Regions from separate parts of the Tissierella sp. QWL-11 genome, predicted to be linked through region 2. Evidence: riboswitches for the same ligand, from Rfam matches in the RefSeq annotation. Region 2 holds a riboswitch; each other region holds the start of a gene.
What was found. A riboswitch is a leader RNA that binds a small molecule or an ion and turns the genes downstream of it on or off. The one in region 2 is predicted to bind cyclic di-GMP.
Positions count from the first base shown of each region.

Region 1: linked by a shared signal. The riboswitch ahead of AC4PG3_RS07685 (type II secretion system protein) and the one ahead of AC4PG3_RS11405 (TasA family protein) in region 2 are both predicted to bind cyclic di-GMP.
Region 3: linked by a shared signal. The riboswitch ahead of flgB (flagellar basal body rod protein FlgB) and the one ahead of AC4PG3_RS11405 (TasA family protein) in region 2 are both predicted to bind cyclic di-GMP.

Region 1 is NZ_CM178750.1:1,586,636-1,593,850, forward strand. It holds gene AC4PG3_RS07675 (prepilin-type N-terminal cleavage/methylation domain-containing protein) at 580-891, opposite strand; gene AC4PG3_RS07680 (prepilin peptidase) at 983-1,744, opposite strand; gene AC4PG3_RS07685 (type II secretion system protein) at 1,913-2,347, opposite strand; cyclic di-GMP riboswitch class I at 2,570-2,657, opposite strand; gene AC4PG3_RS07690 (type II secretion system F family protein) at 2,747-3,946, opposite strand; gene AC4PG3_RS07695 (type IV pilus twitching motility protein PilT) at 3,955-5,007, opposite strand; gene AC4PG3_RS07700 (GspE/PulE family protein) at 5,022-6,704, opposite strand; gene AC4PG3_RS07705 (YhcN/YlaJ family sporulation lipoprotein) at 6,940-7,215, shown strand, end outside.
Region 2 is NZ_CM178750.1:2,281,322-2,288,536, reverse strand. It holds gene AC4PG3_RS11425 (AfsR/SARP family transcriptional regulator) at 1-671, shown strand, start outside; gene AC4PG3_RS11420 (VWA domain-containing protein) at 853-3,609, shown strand; gene AC4PG3_RS11415 (signal peptidase I) at 3,599-4,156, shown strand; gene AC4PG3_RS11410 (hypothetical protein) at 4,179-4,727, shown strand; cyclic di-GMP riboswitch class I at 4,732-4,810, shown strand; gene AC4PG3_RS11405 (TasA family protein) at 4,840-5,421, shown strand; gene AC4PG3_RS11400 (LPXTG cell wall anchor domain-containing protein) at 5,484-6,323, shown strand; gene AC4PG3_RS11395 (NADH-quinone oxidoreductase subunit NuoE family protein) at 6,653-7,135, shown strand; gene AC4PG3_RS11390 (NADH-ubiquinone oxidoreductase-F iron-sulfur binding region domain-containing protein) at 7,125-7,215, shown strand, end outside.
Region 3 is NZ_CM178750.1:3,212-10,426, reverse strand. It holds gene AC4PG3_RS00070 (flagellin N-terminal helical domain-containing protein) at 1-503, shown strand, start outside; gene AC4PG3_RS00065 (flagellar protein FlaG) at 644-1,015, shown strand; gene fliD (flagellar filament capping protein FliD) at 1,021-2,454, shown strand; gene fliS (flagellar export chaperone FliS) at 2,469-2,831, shown strand; gene AC4PG3_RS00050 (hypothetical protein) at 2,816-3,190, shown strand; cyclic di-GMP riboswitch class I at 3,308-3,382, shown strand; gene flgB (flagellar basal body rod protein FlgB) at 3,423-3,800, shown strand; gene flgC (flagellar basal body rod protein FlgC) at 3,815-4,222, shown strand; gene fliE (flagellar hook-basal body complex protein FliE) at 4,253-4,552, shown strand; gene fliF (flagellar basal-body MS-ring/collar protein FliF) at 4,576-6,141, shown strand; gene fliG (flagellar motor switch protein FliG) at 6,126-7,160, shown strand; gene AC4PG3_RS00020 (FliH/SctL family protein) at 7,144-7,215, shown strand, end outside.

The DNA of each region.
Region 1 (7,215 bases), 690 kb from region 2:
TGGTATTTCACTTGTAGTATTAGCCTTTATTTCATATTCTTTGCTTTCATACCAACTATCCTATTTTACAATCAGGGACTTCAAAACTAAAGTCTGGCTCTTTTAAAGCTGGGACAGACTGTCATTCCACCCATTACTATGAAATCTCTATTTGTATAAACATCTCTATACATTTGTCTCTCAGAGTCTAAATTTTTAGCATTTCCATCTAAATAAATATCTCCTGAATCACTTTGGTCTCCATATGTCTGCCCTTAAATAACGCCAGTATCTAATTGCTTAAAATAAATATTTTTTTACATTTATTTCTGCCCCCCCATTCATAGTAGTGTTGTCTTTTTACTATGAACATTGAATTCAGAACCACCAAAGACAAACTTATCAATACTAAACAACAATTTAGAAGGGAGATTTCCAGTTTCTTGATTATTCTAATTTAACGATATAATTGTATTCACTGTTCTTTTAGTATCCCTCATCTCTTCTACTAAAATAATTTTATACTCTCTACAATCTTCCCATTTCTAATAATTGAATAGAAACTTCATCTTTAGGGTATTCAACATTGTTTTTTTGAAATCATTTATAATAATTATATCTTTTGTAAAAAGTTCCTCCAAAAATATTTTCTGATATTTTAGTATAAGCATTATCGTTTAATTTTGCTTCCAAATCCTTATAAGAAATATTTTTACTCAAATAATAAATTAATTCCATAGTGTCTTTTCCAAGATATATTGATTCAAGTGTGGTTTGCGATTTATTATTAGTTTCCACTGACATTGTAAATAATGATAAAAATCCAACAATTATAATTCCAATTATTGCTATGGAAATTATAACTTCTACTAGTGTTAGTCCATTTCTAGATTTTTTAAAATTTTTCACCATAATCTACTCCTTGAATAAATATAATAGGTTGAGAAATTAATATATTATCATGATTTTTTTCGATAGTTAAACTATATATATATCAATTATTTTATTTAAAAAATGTTCCGAAATACCAATTAATCAATTCTTCTCCCCAAAATAAAGTTATCATAAATCCTAATATAATAAATGGAGCAAAAGGAATGGGGTCTTTTCTTGTCTTTAGTTTTGTTGCTAATAAAAATATTGATATAATCCCACCTAATATAAAAGATAAAAATATGGTAAGTAATATATATTTAATTCTTATGGTAAATCCTAAAGCTCCAACTAATGTAACATCTCCTCCACCCATTCCGCCTTTTGATAAGATCATTATAGCTAAGAATAATCCTCCAGCTATTAAAAGTCCTCCAATAGAGTCAATGAAGTTTATAGGTATTTTATATATTATATTATTTGTTAGTTTATGTAATACAGATAGTATTAGAATTGTTATTACTAAACTATCTGGGATAATCATTTCTTTTAAATCTATTAAAGTTATCACTATTAATGTTGATGATATAAGGGCGTAGAATATAAAGTCTATTGATAATTTAAATTTATAAAATAATAATAAGTAAATGATTGCATTAAGTAATTCTATTAATGGATACTGTATTGAAATTTTGTCTTTACAGTATTTACATCTTCCCTTTAAAATTAAATAAGAAAACATGGGTATATTCTCATACCATTTTAAAGGCGTATTACAATTTGGACAATGGGATGATGGGAAAGCTATACTTCCTTCTCTTGGTATTCTATATATGCATACATTTAAAAATGATCCTATTAATAGTCCATATATGAATATAAGTGTAGTCATGAATTGCTCCTTTGATGTAAGATTTATTTTTTATATTATCTAAACAAACGTCCTCAACATCTCTTTACATAATATAATATTCCATACCAGAGGATATTTTCTTTCAGTAATTATCAGAATATTGAATAGGTTATTGGATTATGTAACTAGATCACTTGTTTTATGTCTTTATTCTTCTGATAGATCAAATAATGTATAGTCATCAGCTGTTACACCACTACCATCAGATTTTTTAAATCCAAATTGACCTGCTTTCAAATTAACTGTTGCTCTGTTTTCAACAATTTTATAGGTTACTCCTGAAGGGCCCTTTGGTTCAGCATTTAAATAGCCTAAACCAACAAGACCACCTTTGTTAGAATCAGTAGAATCTTGATCGCTTGGTATATCTATTACTTCTTTTCCATCAGCCTCAGCTATACTTAAAGCACTCTCTATAGTTCTAAGATTTAATCTCACTACGCTTCTATTTGCCTTATCTCTTGATCCAGTCAATCTTGGAACAGCCAATGCAGCTAAAACACCCAATATTCCAATAACAACTACTAATTCTACCAATGTAAAACCTTTCTTGTTTCTTTTTTTGTTAATCCGTTTTAACATAATCATTTTCCTCCTTTTGTTTATAAAAATTTATAATTCCTATTACCCTCGCCCTTTTGCACCACCACCTTTAAAATCGACTTAAATTAAAAATCCTTCGCAAGTTCAGATACAATAGAATGAGAAGCTTGTACTTGATTAAAAAGCTTTCACTCAAGATGCTATACATACACTAAGATTAACAAAATGTATAAAAAACTGCATAAATAACCATTCTGATATTTATGCACCCGAACGATTATCTTATCTTTTGATAATTTAGACTCTGGATTTGCGTCAGTGAGTTTCCCCACCTTTGCCCAGGCAATATTTATTTTTTGACAATTCAATCTATTTTAGAGTACATTAATACAAAGTAAATGTCAATATATGGATTATTTTATGTTATATATTAAATGTCTATATAGTATTTACCATATCAAACATAGGGATTGCCATTGCTATTACTATAAACCCAATAATTATTGCCATTATTACTAGCATTATTGGCTCCATAAGAGTCGTAAGCTTTTGTAGTGATACTTCTAATTCTTCATCATAAAAATCTGCTGTCTTATATAGTATGTCATCTAGAGTACCTGATTCTTCTCCTATTTTTATCATTGAATCTACCATAGGTGGGAATACTCCTACTTCACTTACTGCTCGAGATAGAGAAACTCCCTTTCTCACATCTTCTATAATCTTTTCCATTCTATCTTGAACTACTACATTTCCCACTACTTTTCCAACCACTTCTATTGATTCAAGAAGTGGTATTCCACTTGTAATAAGAGTAGATAGAGTTCTTGTAAATCTTGATGTGACTATTTTTGTAGAGGTATCTTTTAATACTGGGATTTTTAATTTTAGTCCATCAAAAAACCTCATACCATTTGGTGTTTTTTTATAAAATGTAATTGTGAACGTCAATCCAATAAGACCTCCAAAGAATATATACCAATATCTTGTAAGCCAATTGCTCACATTTAAAAGGTTTTGTGTAACTATTGGTAAATCTTGACCGCTAGATTCAAACATTGAGATAAATGTAGGCATAACTGCTACTAATAGAAATATAACTACAGCTATGGATACCACAGCTAGAACTATAGGATAGATCATTGCTGATTTTATTTTGTTTTCAAGCTTATTTTCCTTTTCAAAGTGTACTGCCATTCTCTCCATTATAGTATCCAAATTACCACTTATCTCTCCTGCTTCAACCATATTAATTAATAGAATTGGGAATACATTTCTATGTTTTAGCATTGCTTGAGATAGTATAAATCCCTTTTGTACGTCTCCATGAATATCTTCTAATGCTTTGACAAGTGCTTTGTTTTCTGTTTGCTTTTCAAGTATATCTATACATTTTACTATACCAATACCTGCATCTAGCATGGTATAAAATTGCCTACAAAAAACTGCTAAGTCTTTTTTCTTAACTTTTGGAGAGAATATATCTATCTTTGCATCTGCCTCTATATCCTTTTCTATTTTTACAGGCAAATAATTATTTCCTTTAAGCATAGAAATTACATCTGACTCCTTATCTCCCTCAAAAAAACCTTCTATGGTTTCTCCCGAAAGAGAAACTGCCTTGTATTTGTATATCATATTGCCTCCTATATAATATATCTATTTACATATTCTTTGTTTATAGATTGGTTTAAAATTGACTCTTTTGTTATATATCCTTTTTTATATAATCCTAATAGAGAATTATCCATAGTCTGCATATTAAATTTTGCTCCTGTTTGAATAGCAGTATCAATTTGATGAACTTTACCTTCTCTTATTAAGTTTTTAATGGCTGAAGTAGATCTCATCACCTCAAAGGCTCCTATTCTTCCAAGCCCATCTGCTTTAGGTAATAATTGCTGGGAAACTATGCCTTGTATTACACCTGACAATTGAACTTTAATTTGTTGTTGTTGATGAGGTGGAAACACATCTATAATTCTATCTATGGTTTTTGCAGCCCCTACAGTATGTAGAGTTGATAATACAAGATGCCCTGTCTCTGCTGCAGTTAAAGCTATGGATATAGTATCTAAATCTCTCATCTCTCCCACAAGGATAACATCTGGATCTTGTCTCAAAGCAGCTCTAAGTCCATTGGAAAAACTAAGTGAATCTGAACCAATTTCCCTTTGATTTACTATACTATTTTCATGTCTGTGTAAATACTCAATGGGATCTTCTAAGGTTAATATGTGACAATTCCTCTCTTTATTTATTTGATTTACCATTGCAGCTAGAGTTGTAGACTTCCCGCTACCTGTAGGACCAGTTATAAGGACTAATCCTCTTCTTAGTCGCGCTAATTCTTTAACCACTTCTGGCAATCTTAACTCTTCCATAGATGGTATCTCTAATGGAATTACTCTTAAAGCCATACTATAGCTTCCCCTCTGCTTATATGCATTTATCCTATATCTACCTACACCTGGATTAGAGTAAGAGGTGTCTATTTCTCCTTTTTGTTCTAGAGTTCTAATCAAATTCTCATTTAAAGATGCATGTACTAGTTCTTTGGTTTCTTTAGGTGACAATGGATTTCCCTCTGTTCTGACAAGTTCTCCATTTATCCTAAGTGTAGGTGGCAATCCTACGTTTATATGGATATCAGATGCTTTTTTTTCCATACCTAATCTTAATAATGTTATTAAATCCATTTTATATATCACTCCTATCCTAGGGTAAACCCTACTCTTAATACTTCTTCATATGGGGTTTCTCCTTTTATGGCTCTATTTGATACAGATTCCAATAATGTTTTCATCCCATCTTCTAAAGCCTTTCTTCTTATTACATCTATATTTACTTCTTTATCTATTAATCTTCTTAGATTTTTATTTATAGGCATAACCTCATGTACAGCACCACGACCTTTATATCCATTATTACAAGAACTACAACCTATAGGTTTATAGAGCTTTAATTTTTCTTCTTTTGATATGCCTAATAATTCTTTTTCCATATCACTTGCAAAATATTCTTCTTTACATTTAGGGCAAAGAAGTTTTATTAATCTTTGAGATATTATCCCTATAACTGCAGAGGACACTAAATAAGGTTCTATTCCCATATCTATAATCCTTGCTATAGTCGATGGACTATCATTTGTATGTAGTGTTGATAATACAAGGTGTCCTGTTATGGCGGCTCTAATTGCTATTTCTGCAGTTTCTCCATCTCTAATTTCTCCCACCATTACTATATCAGGGTCTTGTCTTAAAATAGATCTAAGTCCTGTTGCAAAGGTAAGTCCAGATTTTGGATTAGTTTGCACTTGATTTATTCCATTTAATTTATATTCTACTGGATCTTCTACAGTTATTATGTTTTTTTCTATCTTGTTTAGTTCTTGAAGCACTGTATAAAGTGTAGTTGTCTTTCCACTTCCAGTAGGGCCCGTGACTAATATCATTCCATAAGGCTGAGATAATATATTATTAAAATTTTTTAAGTCTTTTTGACTAAAACCTAAAGATTCTTTAGTAAAATTAAAACTTGTCCTATCTAATAGCCTAATTACAGTTTTTTCTCCATAAACTGTTGGCAGTGTAGAAATACGCATATCTATTTCTTTTCCATTGATTTTTGTTTCTACTCTACCATCTTGAGGAATTCTTTTTTCTGCTATATTCATACCACCTATAATCTTTATTCTAGTAATTATTCCAGATAATGTGTTTTTAGATAGAGTCATTATTTCTTTTAAATCTCCATCTATACGAAATCTAACCCTTATATCTCTTTGATAAGGTTCTATATGTATATCTGAAGCCTTCTCTTTTACAGCTTGTTCAATAATTGAATTTAAAAGTTTTACTATAGGTGCTGTAGTAACTTCTAGCATTTCTTCTTCCTCATAATCTAATGTATCTATTGGATTGAATGAGTCTTCAAATTCTTCTAATACTTTTTTAGTTGACTCACTACTATAATATTTATCTATTAAATCTTCAATATCAGATTTATCAGCAATAACTGTCTCAATTTCTCTTTTTGTGTATAATTTTACATCATCTGTTGCAAAAAAATTTAAAGGATCAATCATGGCAACAACAAGTTTTTCACCTTTTTTGTCTATAGCTATAAGTGTATATTTTCTAACTACAGATTCAGGAATTACAGTTACATAATCAAGATTTATTTCATATTTAGCTAAATCAACCCTAGGAAAACCCAATTGATACTCTAAAGCTTCGACTATATCATCTTGTGTTACCCACCCTTTTTTCACTAAAATTTCTCCTGTCTTCATAGAATTATTTTTTTGTTCTCTTATAACTTCCTTTAATTGTTCTGTATTTATTTTTCCTGAATATACGAGTATCTCTCCTAATTTTGAATTTGTATTTTCCATAAAATCACCCTTTAATGAATTAAAAACCATATTATTTTATTATTCTACATTTATTTTGAAAATCCTTCTTTTTTTGAAATTTTTATAAATTTATTATTTTATTTGATTTAAAAATATATCATTTATGATAAGATTTATTATGATGATTAATATGGTTAGTTTATACATTTTAATTAAAAATTAGTTCAAATAAATTATAGATATTGTGCAAGACTATTTATAGGAGGTGGAAAATTTGAAAATTAAAAAATCAAATTTATTTGTTTTAGCTTTAGCATTAGTTCTATCTTTAACTATAGTAGGATGTACTGATAATCCTGATGATACTGGTATGAATGATAGAGATAGACTATCAACTCAAACTAGAATAAACAATAGATGGGATAATGGAGCTAATGATAATTGGAATAGAGATAATAATATGAATGAAGACAATTTAGGAATTAGAAATGATTTAAACAATGGTATGAATAACTCAGGTACAAATGATTATGTAGATGAAAATCTAAAT
Region 2 (7,215 bases):
ATTTACAAATATTAAAAGAAAAATCCATGGATAATAATATCATTTCAGTATGTGAAGATGCTATGAAATATAAACCCTATGAGGAAATAATCCATATTTATTTTATTGAATCTCTAATAAACCTTAGACAAAATATTTATGCTCTAAATCATTATAGATACTACACAAGCAAGATTTATAGTGAACTTAGCGAAGCTCCTAGTAATAGGATGAAGGCTTTATATAGAAAAATCAAATTTGAAGAAGACAAGAACTCATCTACCATAAGTTTAAATACAATTGATAAGGAATTTAAAAATGATTCCGAATTAAAAGGAGCATTATTATGTGATAATTATTATTTTAAACTTCTGTATAATTTAGAGCTTAGAAACAATGATAGAAAAGAAAAAGACACTTTCCTAGGGATAATAACTATAGAACAAATAGGTTATAGACAATTATCTGAAAATGATATAAAAGAATTCATGGATACCCTCTTGGATATTTTCTATCATAATCTTAGAAAAGGTGATGTACTCACTCAATGGAATCAAAATCAAATCCTTGTTTTATTCTATAATTTAGAAGAAAAAGATATGGAAAGTATAATAGACAGGTTTAATAATAAATTTAAGGATACAGTAAACAATAAAAAAATTATATTAAACATAAAATATAAAAAAATTTAAAAAAATATAAGATTTATTTAATTCCCAGTATTTCAATATACTGGGAATATTTTTATGGGAAAAATTAACTATGTAATTCATAGGTAATTCTTATGAAAGCTATTAGTAATTCAAATAGGTATAAAATAGATAAATAAAAACTACAAATTATTTAAGGTTTAAAACAATGGAGGTGAAATGTATGAAGAAAAGGTTCAAAATATCAATGGCTTTTTTATTGTCTTTTATAATGATATTTACTTTAGGAGTAAGTTCATATAGTCAAATCGGAAAATTAACTTCCCAAGAACATGTATATGAAAATGAAAACTCTCAGGTAGATGTTGATGATTCAACAGTAGGAGAAATACCCCTAGAAGATAAAGACAAGGAAGAACAAGATAACTCAGATGAAGAATTATCTGATAAAGAAAATGCAGAAACACAAGAACCAGAAGAAGAATTGCCAGAAGATATCATAGAAAGTGAAGAAGATACAGTTGTTGAAGATGTATATGAAGAAGAATTACTATCTCCTCAAATAGGAGAACCTTCTATATATGTAGATGTAACTACAGAAAAAGAACTATATGAAAATGGAGATATTTTAATTTACAACATAAATCTTATAAATGATGGAGAAGTAGATTTAGAAAATATAACCATATCAGATGATTTAAATGGAGCTTTTTCTCTAGGCAGTTTAAAAGTAGGTGAAGAAAAGAGCATAACAAAACAATATGAAATAAGCATTGATAATAATTTAGAAGAGATAGAAAACGAAATAGAAGTATCAGTAGAGTTTAATGAAGAGTATTTAACTTGGAAAAATAGATTTGTAGTGCCGGTTCAAATGGAAGAAGAAGGTGAGCTTCTAGAAAATATCCCACCTATGATGGGAGAACCGGAGATTATATTTCCTTCATTATTTTCTAGAAGACTATTAAATAGTATGTCTCCTAATCCACCTGTATTGACAGATACTATAGAAGTTTATAAGAAAGCTACAAGAATCTATGGTGAATGTAGAACTTACGAAGTTACTCTAGATATCACTGGAACTCCACAAGAAGCTCCAGTAGATGTTGTGTTGGTAATAGATAGATCAGGTAGTATGAGAGATGGTGACGTAGATGAGTATGTTTCTATAACTAGCAATCCTGATACTGATAGTGGTTATTATGTGAAGATAGATGGAGAATATAAACAAGTTTCCTATAATTGGTGGTATCAAGGTTGGGTCTATGGACCGATAGGGAATCGTAGACATGTAAGCTGGGATCCTAGTGGAGATGATAATGGTCCAGGAAGCCACGACTCAGACTCACCTGTAGGAAAACCATTTTATGAAAGGTTTGGAAGATCTAGACTTTATTATGCTAAGCAGGCAGCTGTAAACTTTGCAAATGAAGTATTAGGGCAAAATGGCATACCTGGAAGTAGAATATCTATTGTGAGCTTTAATGGTCCTTCATCATCTGGAGTTATAGGCTCTGACAATGATGCGACTGTAGATACAGGACTAACAGAGAATTTAGAAGTAGTGGAAAGTAAAATAAATAATATATCTGCCAATGGAGGAACTAACACTCAAGCTGGTTTTCGAAAAGGTGAATATGTAATTGTAAACTCAGATAGACCAAACTCAAATAAAGTAGTAATAATGTTTACAGATGGAATGCCTACAGGAAGTGATGTAAGTGGAGCAGGGCCAAATAGTCCTACATCTCATAATAATCACACCATAGCAGCATATACTGCTGGACAGGAAATATGGGAGAATGGAATAGCAGATGTATTCACTATAGGTTTATTGCAAAGTCTTACTGGCTCAGTTAAAAATTTGGCTACAGATACATTGACATTATCACAAAATAAGGGGTTCTATGATGCACCATCAGCAGAAGCTTTAGACGATATCTTCAATGATATTTCAACTCAACTTGGATATTCAGCTACTAACGCTAGAGTAGTAGATAAAATAGGAAATAACTTTGAATTAGTAGCTGGAAGTCTACCAGCAGGAGCAAGTTATAACTCAAGCACTGGTGAGATCACTTGGACACCAGGAACTATAGTAGATAATGCACAAATTAAATATCAAATAAGAGCAAAAGCTAGTTTCCCAGGGGGACTTGCAAATACAAATGAATATGCAAACTTGACTTATACAGATGTTAATGGAAAAACAGGAGTAAATAAAGAATTCCCAATTCCAGAAGTAGATGTTCCTACACCACTTAGTGTAAGTCTTTCGGATGCAACTATAATAATAGGAAATTCTATAGACCTAGGTACTGGAATAGATGAAAATGATGAAAACTATATGAGTCCTGTAACAGGTGGAGATGGAAATGGAACTTACACCTATGAATGGAGAATAATAGGAGATAGCAATATTATCTCAAATGATAAAAATCCTACAGTAAGTCCTCAAGAAGATATACAGTATGAGCTTACAGTAATAGATTCTAATGGATGCAAAGCAGTAGCTACTATGACTGTAGTAGTAGAAGATCCTAAGGGAGCAATTACTATAAAAAAAGTAGTGCAAAATCCAAAGGATCCAAATCAGGAATTTGACATATTTGTAAATGGGCCTAATGGAAAAGAGTATGTGGTAACTCTTCAAAATGGAGAATCTAAAACCATAAAAAACTTAGATTTAGGAATTTATACAATTAGTGAAATAGTTCCAATGAATTATGAGTTAGTAGAGATATCAAATCAAAGGATAACACTTACAGTAGACAATTTAGAAGATTCAACAACAGTTAGAAATAAGAGGGATAATGATGGTTGGTTCCATGATGATGATGAACGCAAAAATAATTTTAAAGTAGGCGTGACAACTGAAAATGATTTACCGCCAGTAGAAGAATCAGAAGTTAATATAGAAATAAAAACAGAAGCGGTAATACCAAATAATCCAGAAGAGGACTTAGAAGATGCTAATTAAAATTGGAGGCATAGATATGGTTGAAAACACTAAAAATAGAATTCTTAAAATACTAAGCAATATAGCTTTTGCCATATTTATGCTCATAATGATATTCTTAATTATCATAGTAGCACAATCAAGATTCACAGGAATGGAACCTTCACTATTTGGAAATAGACTCTATATCGTAGATAGTGGGAGTATGATACCAGCATTAGAAATAAACTCTCTTATAATAGTTAGAGAAAAACCAACTGAAGAAATAGAAGTTGGAGATATTATAACCTACTATGGTAAAGAGGGGAGAACTAGAATAACCCATAGAGTAGTAGATATAGGAAATACTGGAGAATATTTTATAACCAGAGGAGATGCAAATAATGCAGATGACCCAAATCCTGTAGAAGTAGAAAAAGTAATAGGAAAGGTACTATATTCTATACCATATATAGGATATATATTTAGATTTTTAAGTAGTACTCCAGGCATAGTGTTTATATTAGCAATGGGAATATTATCAATAATTATTCCTAGAATTTCAAAAAAATTGATGGAAAAAGCTTAATGGGAAGAAGGGATGGATGAATATGAAAAAAAGAATGATTATACTATCCACCATTTTATTAATATCTATAATGATAGCCGGCGGTTCCATGGCTTGGTTGACATCCAGTCCTAGTAAAGCCGTAAATGAATTCAAAATTGGAACCGTAAAGGTAAAAGTAGTAGAAGAAGGTTTTGAAGACTTAGAAAATGTAATAGCCACAACTTATAATAAAAATGTGCAAGTTCAAAGTTTAGGTACAAAAAGAACTTATGTAAGAGTTAGATTAGTTCCAGAATGGAGTGATCCTAGTTTATCAGTATCAAATGTAAACCTTAATTTAGCATCAAATAGCGATTGGATACTTCATACAGATGGATACTATTACTTTAAATACTATCTAGAACAAAATGAAATAACTAGTAAATTATTAGGAAGTGTAACTTTTACAAGTTTACCATCAGAATATGAAGGGGAAATTTTTACCCTTAAAGTTGTAGCAGAAGGAGTTCAAATAACCCACAATGCCTGGGAAGATGTATGGGGATTAAGCACCTTACCATTTACTCCGGATATACCATGGACTCCATAAAATAGATTTTATTTGGCAAACTTAGAGAAATCTAAGGACGCAAAGCTATAGGGCCTTCTTTAGGTGGCAGCCTAGCTGCAAAAATTATAAAAAATATAAAGGAGGAGGAACGATGAAAAAGAGAAACTTGATGTTAGGATCAGCAATTCTATTAGTAGTATTATTAGTAGCAGGTGGAACCTTTGCCTGGTTTACAGCAGAAACAAAGCCAGTAGTAAATACTTTTACAGCAGGTACACTAGAAATTAATTTAGTTGATGAATTTGAAGGAGCTTTAAATGTAAATCCAGGAGATTGTTATGATAAAAATGTATATGTTGAAAATTTAGGAACTAAGACAGCTTTTGTAAGAATTGCAAAAAATATAGTATTTGATAATGAACAATTAGATCTTGGAGTAGTAATGTATGAACTAGGAGAAGGATGGGTAGAGGATAATGGATATTTCTACTTCACTAGAGAATTAGCTGCAAAAGATGGAGAGACAATTGATCAAACTACACTACTATTTGAAGACAATGAAGAAGGAAATAATATTTGTTTCAAAGGATTAGAAATGGGCAACGAATACCAAGGTGCAAAACTTAATATAACTGTAAAAGCAGAAGCTATTCAGACAACTAATGGAGCAGCATTAAATGAGTGGGGTGTAGATCCACTTGATTTAGCACCAATAGCACCTCCAGAAGTATAAAACAATAAAATATATTTAGGGGGCTAAGTCCCCTAATCCCCTAAAAAAGGAGGGTAGGAGAAATGAAGAAATTATTTTCCAAATTAATGATATTTTTAGGAGCATTATCTCTGATTATGGGGGCATTCACTTCATTTGGAGTAAATCCTTCCTATGCAGAAGATCTTGAAATAATAGGAAGTGAATTAGGACTTGAAGTAAGTCCTAGGGATACAAAATTATTTAACTTGGCTAATTTAAACCCTGGAGACATTAAGGAAGCTAAGATAGATATAAAAAATAATTATACTGAACTATTTGAAGTGTTCATGAGAGCTGAAAGAACTAGTCCTCAGCCAAAAGAGGGAGAAGCGGATTTATTTGAACAATTAATTTTGACTATTTATATAGATGGAAATCAAATCTATAAAGGCCCTATGAAAGATTATGCAACAACAAATATAAGCTTAGGGGATTTTAATAAAAATGAAGAAAAGGAATTAAGAGCTGTAGTTCACCTACCTGGTCCTGAAACAGGAAATGAATTTCAAGGAAAGTCAGTAGAAGTGAAGTGGATATTTATAGCTCAAGGAGAGCCAGAAGAGCCATCAAAACCTATAAGACCTCCTGTAATCATAACTCCTATATATCCAGATGAGCCAGATGACGAGGAAGAAGTACCAGGGGATATTCCGGATGAACCAGAAGACCCCGAAGTGGAAACAGAAGAGGTAATAGATGAAGAGATCCCAGAGGATAAACCAGAAGAACCTGGTGAACTAGAAGAAAGTATAGAAGAAGAAATACCAGAATCACAACCAATTATGCCAAAAACTGGAGAAATACCAGCAAGTATATATTATATAGCAGGAAGCTTATTCTTAGGATTAGGTATAGGTTCAAGAAAAAAAGATAAAAAATAAACTCTAAAAATTAAATATTAATATGCTCCCCTTGTCAAAAGGGGAGTATTTTTATTTTATATCTTATTATTATAGCAACTAAAATATGACAAATTTCGAGATGAAAGCATCAAAAAAGTGAATATTTTTAAGAATTCGACTTTGGTTTTTCTATTGACAATGTAGAAAGATATGATATTATTATTTATGTGAATATATTAACAATTTTAAAATTAATGAAATTAATCTTATCTAAAATTCAATGAGGGCATTAAAAAAATTTATGTAGTGTATCTATACCCAACAATGTGAATATATTAACAAAAATCAATCTAGGAGGTATTTACTTAATGTTAGAAATGAAAGAAACTGTAGATTCAATAATTTGTAAACATGGTAAAGATCAATCTTCTCTTATTAGTATACTTCAAGAAATACAAGAAAAAAATAGATATTTGCCAGAGGAAGTATTAGAATATTTATCTGAAAAAATGGAAATAAGTTCAGCTAAAATATATGGAATTGCAACTTTCTATGAATATTTTTCCTTGGAACCTAAAGGGAAATACATAATAAAAATCTGCGATGGAACTGCTTGTCATGTTAGAAAATCAATACCAATTTTAGAAGCTTTAAGAAAAGAATTATCTCTCACAAATAAAAAGCATACTACAGATGATTTGTTATTTACAGTAGAGACCGTATCATGCTTAGGTGCATGTGGTTTAGCTCCTGTTATAACTATCAATGAAAAAGTATATGGAAGTATGACTCCTGAAAAAACTGTAGAAGTTTTAAATAAATTAAGGGAGGAGTGTAAAAATGAAGATTAATTCTATTGAAGAATTTAATAAATATAAAGAAAAATTCAAAGCTAACCTAAATAAGCAATATAAAAGAGTTATAGTTTGTG
Region 3 (7,215 bases), 340 kb from region 2:
CAGGTGATGCAGTTGTGGTTACATTGAAATCCACAGATGGAAGTGCTGGTACAGCAACTACAGCAGAAATTAAGTCAGCTTTGGAAGGGCTAGGTATAACTACTGAATATACTACTGGTGAAGATGGGACTACAGTACAAGTTGCTGCTGTAGCTTCAACAGATATTAATACACTAGATGCAGACTTATCAGCAAAATCAGGTATAGATGTATCTTCACAAACAGCAGCAGATTCAGCAATAGAAACAATTGATGCAGCAATATCATCAGTGTCAACAGAAAGATCAAAACTAGGTGCTGTTCAAAACAGATTAGACCACACAATCAATAACTTAACAGCTACATCAGAGAACCTTTCAGCTGCTGAGAGTAGAATCAGAGATGTAGACATGGCAGAAGAAATGATGAGCTTCACTAAGAACAATATTCTTAGCCAAGCAGCTACTTCAATGTTAGCTCAAGCTAATCAAATGCCACAATCAGTATTACAGTTATTACAATAATTTATTAAGAAAATTATTTAGAGTTACTAAATTTTCGAGATATTATTCACAGAGTGATAATAAAGTAGTATAATTAAAAAAGGTAATAAAGCCGACATAATTGTCGGCTTTACTTCTAAATAATACTAGGGGTGAAAAATATGATATATATCAGTAGACCTGTAGTAGAAACACATAAAACAGTAGAAAAATTGGATAAAAAGCCCTTGGAAAACAATTTAAGACAGAGAAAACCTATAGAACCTGTGTGGGAAAAGTATGGAGATGAAAAGGGCAAAAGGTTTTATAATAGAGAAGAACTTGAAAAGGCTGTTGAGGATACAAATAGAATAGTCTTTAAAGATGATAATAGATTTGAATTTAAAGTCCATGAGAGAACTGGACGCATGATGGTAAAACTTATAGACAATGAAACAGATGAAGTAGTAAAAGAGATTCCACCAGAGAAGATACTAGATCTTGTTGCAAGTATATGGGATTTGGTTGGGATATTGGTAGATGAGAGAGGATGATTTAAATGGCAGGAATTAATTTTATGGGATCATATTCAGGAATAGATAGTTCTAGTATAGATGGTCTAATGCAGGTTGAAAGAATGCCCTTAGTTCAATATGCAAATAAAAAGACTAGTATTACAGAAACTCAGAATGCTTGGAAGGATATCAATACTAGGTTAAATTCTCTATTTGAAAAAATCAAAAACTTAGGTAGTTCTGATACCTTCAATTCTAAGACTTCCACATCTACAAATGAAGATTATGTGACTATTACTCCTTCTAAAAATTCTATAATTGGAAAGTATAATATAAATGTAGAACGATTAGCTACAAATACAAGTATTATAGGCAGCAATAGAATTGAAGGTGAGATCACAGATGAACTTGGAAAAGCTGGTAAATTTATAATAAAAAATCATGATGCTCTACCTGAAGACCCTGGTACTACTATAGAAGTAAAAGCTGAAGATAGCCTTAAGGATATAGTAGAAAAGATAAATAATATGACCAACGATTCAAAAGATAGTGAAGGTAATACAGTAAAGGGAACTGGTGTATCTGCCAGTATCATAGACAATAGAATAATCCTTACAGATGAAAATACTGGAAATAGGAAGATAACTCTCCAAGATTCCGAGGGGACTATTTTAAGTGATTTAGGCCTAGCAAGTTCAACTGCAGACAATCAAGGTCAAAATGCTAAATTTACTATAAATGGAGTATCAGTAGAGAGAGATTCAAACTCTATAGATGATGTAATAGAAGATACAACTATAAATCTAAAAAAAGCTCATGGGGATACTACTACAACTGATACAGTAAATGTAACCATGGACACCGAAAAAACCACAAAGGCAATTCAGGATTTTGTAGATCAATATAATTCTACTATTCAATTTATAGAGGACAAGTTGAAGGCAGGAGACCCAGAAGTACCAGGTAGTAAGGGAACATTATCTGGAGATAGTTCACTTATGAGGCTTCATTCTAGTCTAAGGAAGATGGTTACTTCAGCTATAAAGGGAAATCCAAATACGGATATAGGTGATATATCTCAACTTGGAGTTGAGACCATAGATAAATTTGGTCAATTAAAATTTGATTCATCTAAATTTAAAGAGGCTTTAAAGGAAAATCCTGAAGATGTAATAAACTTCTTTTCAAGTAAGACTGCAGATGACAAGGAAATAGGATTTGTCAATAGGATAAATTCTCAAATAGATGGGTTTATCTCAAAGAAAAATGGAATTATAAAGACAAAAACAGAGAGCTATGACAAGACTCTAAAGGATTTAAATAAAAGAATAGAAGAATTTGAGACTCGTATGGAGAGAAAAGAGGAGTACTATATAAAGATGTTTTCAGCATTAGATGTGGCTATGATGAAGGCAGAGAGTCAGATGTCTTGGTTACAAGGACAAATTGATTCAATGAATATAGGTGGCAAGAAATAAAAGGAGTGAAAAACATGAATCAAGCATATGCAAGGGATATATATAAGAAAAATCAAGTAAATACTGCACCAAAGAAAAAACTCTTAATAATGCTATATGATGGGGCCATCAAAAATCTAAACCTTGCTGAATTGGCTCTAGAAGAAAAAAACTTTGAAAATACAAATAAGTATATGATTAAGGCTCAAGATATTATAGCAGAGCTTATGATAACTCTTGATTTTGAAAAGGGTGGAGATATAGCTAATAATCTATATCAACTCTATGATTATATGTATAATAGATTGGTTCGTGGTAATATAGATAAGGATATAGAAGCTGTAGTAGAAGTAAGAGGTTATATGAAAGAGTTGAGAGATACATGGATTCAGATATAAATATAAAAGATTTACTAAAAACTAGAGAGAAAATATTAGAATCTTTAATTATAAATATAAATTCTTGGGATGGAAGCGCTGAGTCTGGGATAGAAATCATAGAAAAAAATAGAGTAAAGATAGACAAATTAAGGTCTCTAGAGGAAGCTTTAGGAAATGATAATCTTTCATATAAAAATGAAGACTATATAGAGAATATAAGTTTAATACTTGATGGAGAACAAAAGATTTTAGATAGTCTATCTAAAAGACAAGACGAAGTAAAAAAGATAATCAAACAATTAAGCCGCAAGGACAAAATAAAAGATAATTATATCAAACAAAATAAAAATTCCATATTCATAGATAGAGATTTTTAAAAACATTGTCATATTAGGGGAAAAAAGAAGAATAAATTATAAATTATAGTCTTTTTTCCTTTTTTTGTTGTTTAAAATAAATCCTTATGATATACTTTTGTCATTGAAAGAAACTTCTTGTCGAAAGGGCAAACTTATGGCGACATAAGGACGCAAAGCTGTAGGGTCTCTATGAGATAGCCAGATTCCGAAGGGGGAGTTTTTTGTGCGAGAATTTATAAAGGAGGAAGAAATGTCAGATTTTAGTTATGATTTAATAAAAAAAGCGATGGATGCTTCATCACTAAGACAAAAAAATATTTCAAGCAATATATCTAATATAAATACACCTAATTACAAGGCAAATAGAGTAAAATTTGAAAAATATTTATTAGATGCAAAAAAAATACATATGAAGAAGACAGATGAAAGACATTTTGGTATAGAATCTATAGAAGATTTAGAGCCCCAGGTAGAAAAAAGAGAAACTATTTCTATGACTGAAAATGGAAATAATGTAGATATTGATTTAGAAATGACAGAATTAGCAGCCAATGAAATTTATTATAATGTCTTGATAAGACAAATTAGCAGTAAATTATCTAATTTAAATTATGTAATTAACAGGTAAAAGGAGGCTAGGAAATGTCGGTATTTAATTCTATGCGGATAAATGCAAGTGGATTGAGCCTAGAAAGGCTTAAAATGGATGTAATCTCTACAAATATAGCAAATGTAAATACGACTAGAACAGAAGATGGTGGACCCTACAGAAGAAAAGAAGTATTATTTGAAGAAATGCTTTTAAAAGAAGAGACAAGCTCTGGAGTAAGAGTTACACAAATCTTTGAAGATACAGAGAATATGAAGACAATGCACGATCCAGATCATCCTGATGCAGATGAAAATGGCTATCTACTGATGCCAAATGTAAATATGGCAGATGAAATGATAAATCTTATAAAGACCCAAAGAACATATGAGGCAAATGTAACAGCTTTAAATACAAGTAAAAATCTACTTAAAAAAGCTCTTGAGATTTCAAAGGGCTAATTTAGTATATAGAAATATGGAGGTGGAAAGATGAATATATCTTCTTTAAATAATAGATTAGTAGCAGGATTAGATTTAGAAAAACAAATAGACTCTAATTCAGAAGGAGAGGCTTCTTTTAAAGATATTATAAAAGATGAAATAAATAGAGTAAATGATATGCAGATAAGGGCAGATGAAATGACAGAAAAATTCATAGCTGGTGAAATAGAAGATTTACATAGTGTAATGATTGCAACAGAAGAAGCAAGACTCTCTTTAGAACTTGCAGTACAAATTAGAAATAAATGTATAGAGGCTTATAAAGAAATAAATAATATGCAATTATAAGATTTGTTAAGGAGCTATAGTTAATGGAAAATATCAAGACAAAATTAAATGGAGTAAAAGAGGGTTGGGAAAAGATAAGCACTAAAAAGAAGATTATTATGGTTGTATTAATATCTAGTATGATTTTGTTTGGATATCTATACTCTAATTTTATTGATAATTCTAACTATGTGACTTTATTTACTAATCTAGAATTTGCAGATGCAGGAAATATAGTGAATGATTTAGAACTTAAAGGTATAGATTATAAGCTAGAAGAAAATGGAACAAAAATACTTATAGATGAAGAAAAGGTAGACAAGTATAGACTTCAGCTTGCCATGGATGGAAACATGCCAGAAAACTCTAAAGGGTTTGAAATATTTGATGATATAGGACTTATGGTAACAGAAGATGATAGAAAGATAATGTACCAACGAGCTTTAGCTGGAGAACTACAGAGGTCTATTATGTCACTAGATCCTATAAATTCTGCAAAGGTAAATCTTGTAATGTCTGAAAAAAGCATATTTGAAACAGAACAAAAGCCTGCTACAGCATCTATAATAATAGATATTAAACCAAATCAAAAGGTAAATGATTCTATGATTAGGGGAATAGCAGCTTTAGTATCTGGTGCTGTAGGAAATCTCCCAGATGAAAATATAAAGATAATAGACTCTAAAGGAAATTTATTAAGTGGAGTATTAACTGATGAAAAAGAATTAAATACTTTAGATATTGTAAATCAGCATCAGAAGGTAAAAAAAGATTTTGAAACACAGATTGAAAATAATCTAAACGAAATTTTAGGAAGTGCATTTGGTAGAGATAAGATAAAAGTCTCTGTATTTGCAGATTTAGACTTTGATTCCCAGGAGACTACAAATATAGAATACAAAGATCCAGTGATAAGAAGTGAACAAATAGATTTAAGTGGAAATGATATAAACACTGATGCATTGGAGTCTGGACTTATAGGAGATAATACAAGCAATGTATTTCAAGGTGAAGATGAGGGAAATCAAAGTTATAGCAAAACTACAAATAATGAACTGTCCACAGAAACTACTACTACTATAAAGGCTCCAGGAAAGGTAAATAAAATAACTACATCTGTAGTATTTGATGGAACACTTTCAGATGATAGATCTCAGACTATAGAAAATATAGTTAGAACTGCTACAGGATTTGATGCAGCTAGGGGAGATGAAATCACAGTAGAGGGAGTCATGTTTGATAGGACTTATGAGACTCAATTACAAGAAGAATTAGCAGCTATAAAAGCTGAAGAAGAAGCGAATAGAAGCTTTTTAGAGAAATATGGAGAGTATTTGATATTTGGTATACTTGTATCTTTGGTTATAGCAATTTTTGTATCTTTAATGAGTCTTTTATCTTCAAAGAAGAAAAAGAAAGAAGAACAGCTTATACTTGAGTCTACTCCAGACTATGAGGAGTCGGTGGATATACAGGTAGACGATGTAATGGATATTATGGAAGAAAAAATAGAAGTAAAACCTGACAAAAAGAAAAAGAAAGCCCAAGACTATGCGATGGAGAATCCACAATTAGCAGCAGACTTAATTAAAGCATGGATGAAGGACTAATAGGTGATGATATGAGAAAACAATCCAATGGTATAAAAAAAGCAGCTATTTTATTGATATCTTTAGGCCCAGAGACAGCTTCTCAAATCTTGAAGTTATTGCCAGATGCAATGATTCAAAAGGTCACTTATGAAATAGCAAATATAGATTATGTAGAGCCTCATGAAAAGGACAAAATTATAGATGAATTTATAGATATGGCATCTGCTAGGGAATATGTGTTAGATGGAGGAGTTGAGTATGCCAAGGACTTATTAAATAAAGCCTTGGGAACTCAAAGGGCTAAAGAAGTAATAGATATGTTAAATCAAATTCAACAAAGTGAAAGACCCTTTGCAATTGCTAGAAAGGCAGATCCCTATCAACTTACAAATTTGTTAAAGAACGAACATCCTCAAACTATAGCCCTTATAATGTGCTATATGCAGCCTGAAAAAGCAGCTTTAGTTTTATCGCAATTTGAAACTGAACTTCAAACTGAGATAGCAGAGAGGATAGGTACTATAAATAGGACATCCCCTAAGGTAATAAGTAGAATTGAAAAGATTATGGAAACCAAGTTCTCAAATATAATCCAAAACAATTCAGAAACTGTAGGTGGCGTGAAGACATTAGTAGATATATTGAATTCAGCTGATAGAACAACTGAAAGAAATATTATAAACGATTTAGAGTCAAAACAACCTGATTTAGCTGAGGATATTAAGATAAATCTATTTATATTTGAAGATATAGTAAATCTGGATAAGGCAAGTATTCAAAGAGTATTAAGAGAAGTAGAAAATGAGAACTTAGTATTGGCTTTAAAGGGTGCATCAGAGGAAGTTTCAGCTGTCATATTTAGCAATATGAGCAAAAGAGCTGCAGATATGATAAAGGAAGACATCCAGTTTATGGGTCCTGTTAGACTTTCAACTGTAGAAGAAGCTCAACAAAAAATTGTAGGTATAATAAGGAGATTAGATGAAGCAGGAGAGATCGTCATAGGAAGAGGTGATCAGGATGCAGTCATCGTATAGGATTATAAAAAATACTAATGTGGATTTAGAAGAAAATCAAAGTACAATTATAGAT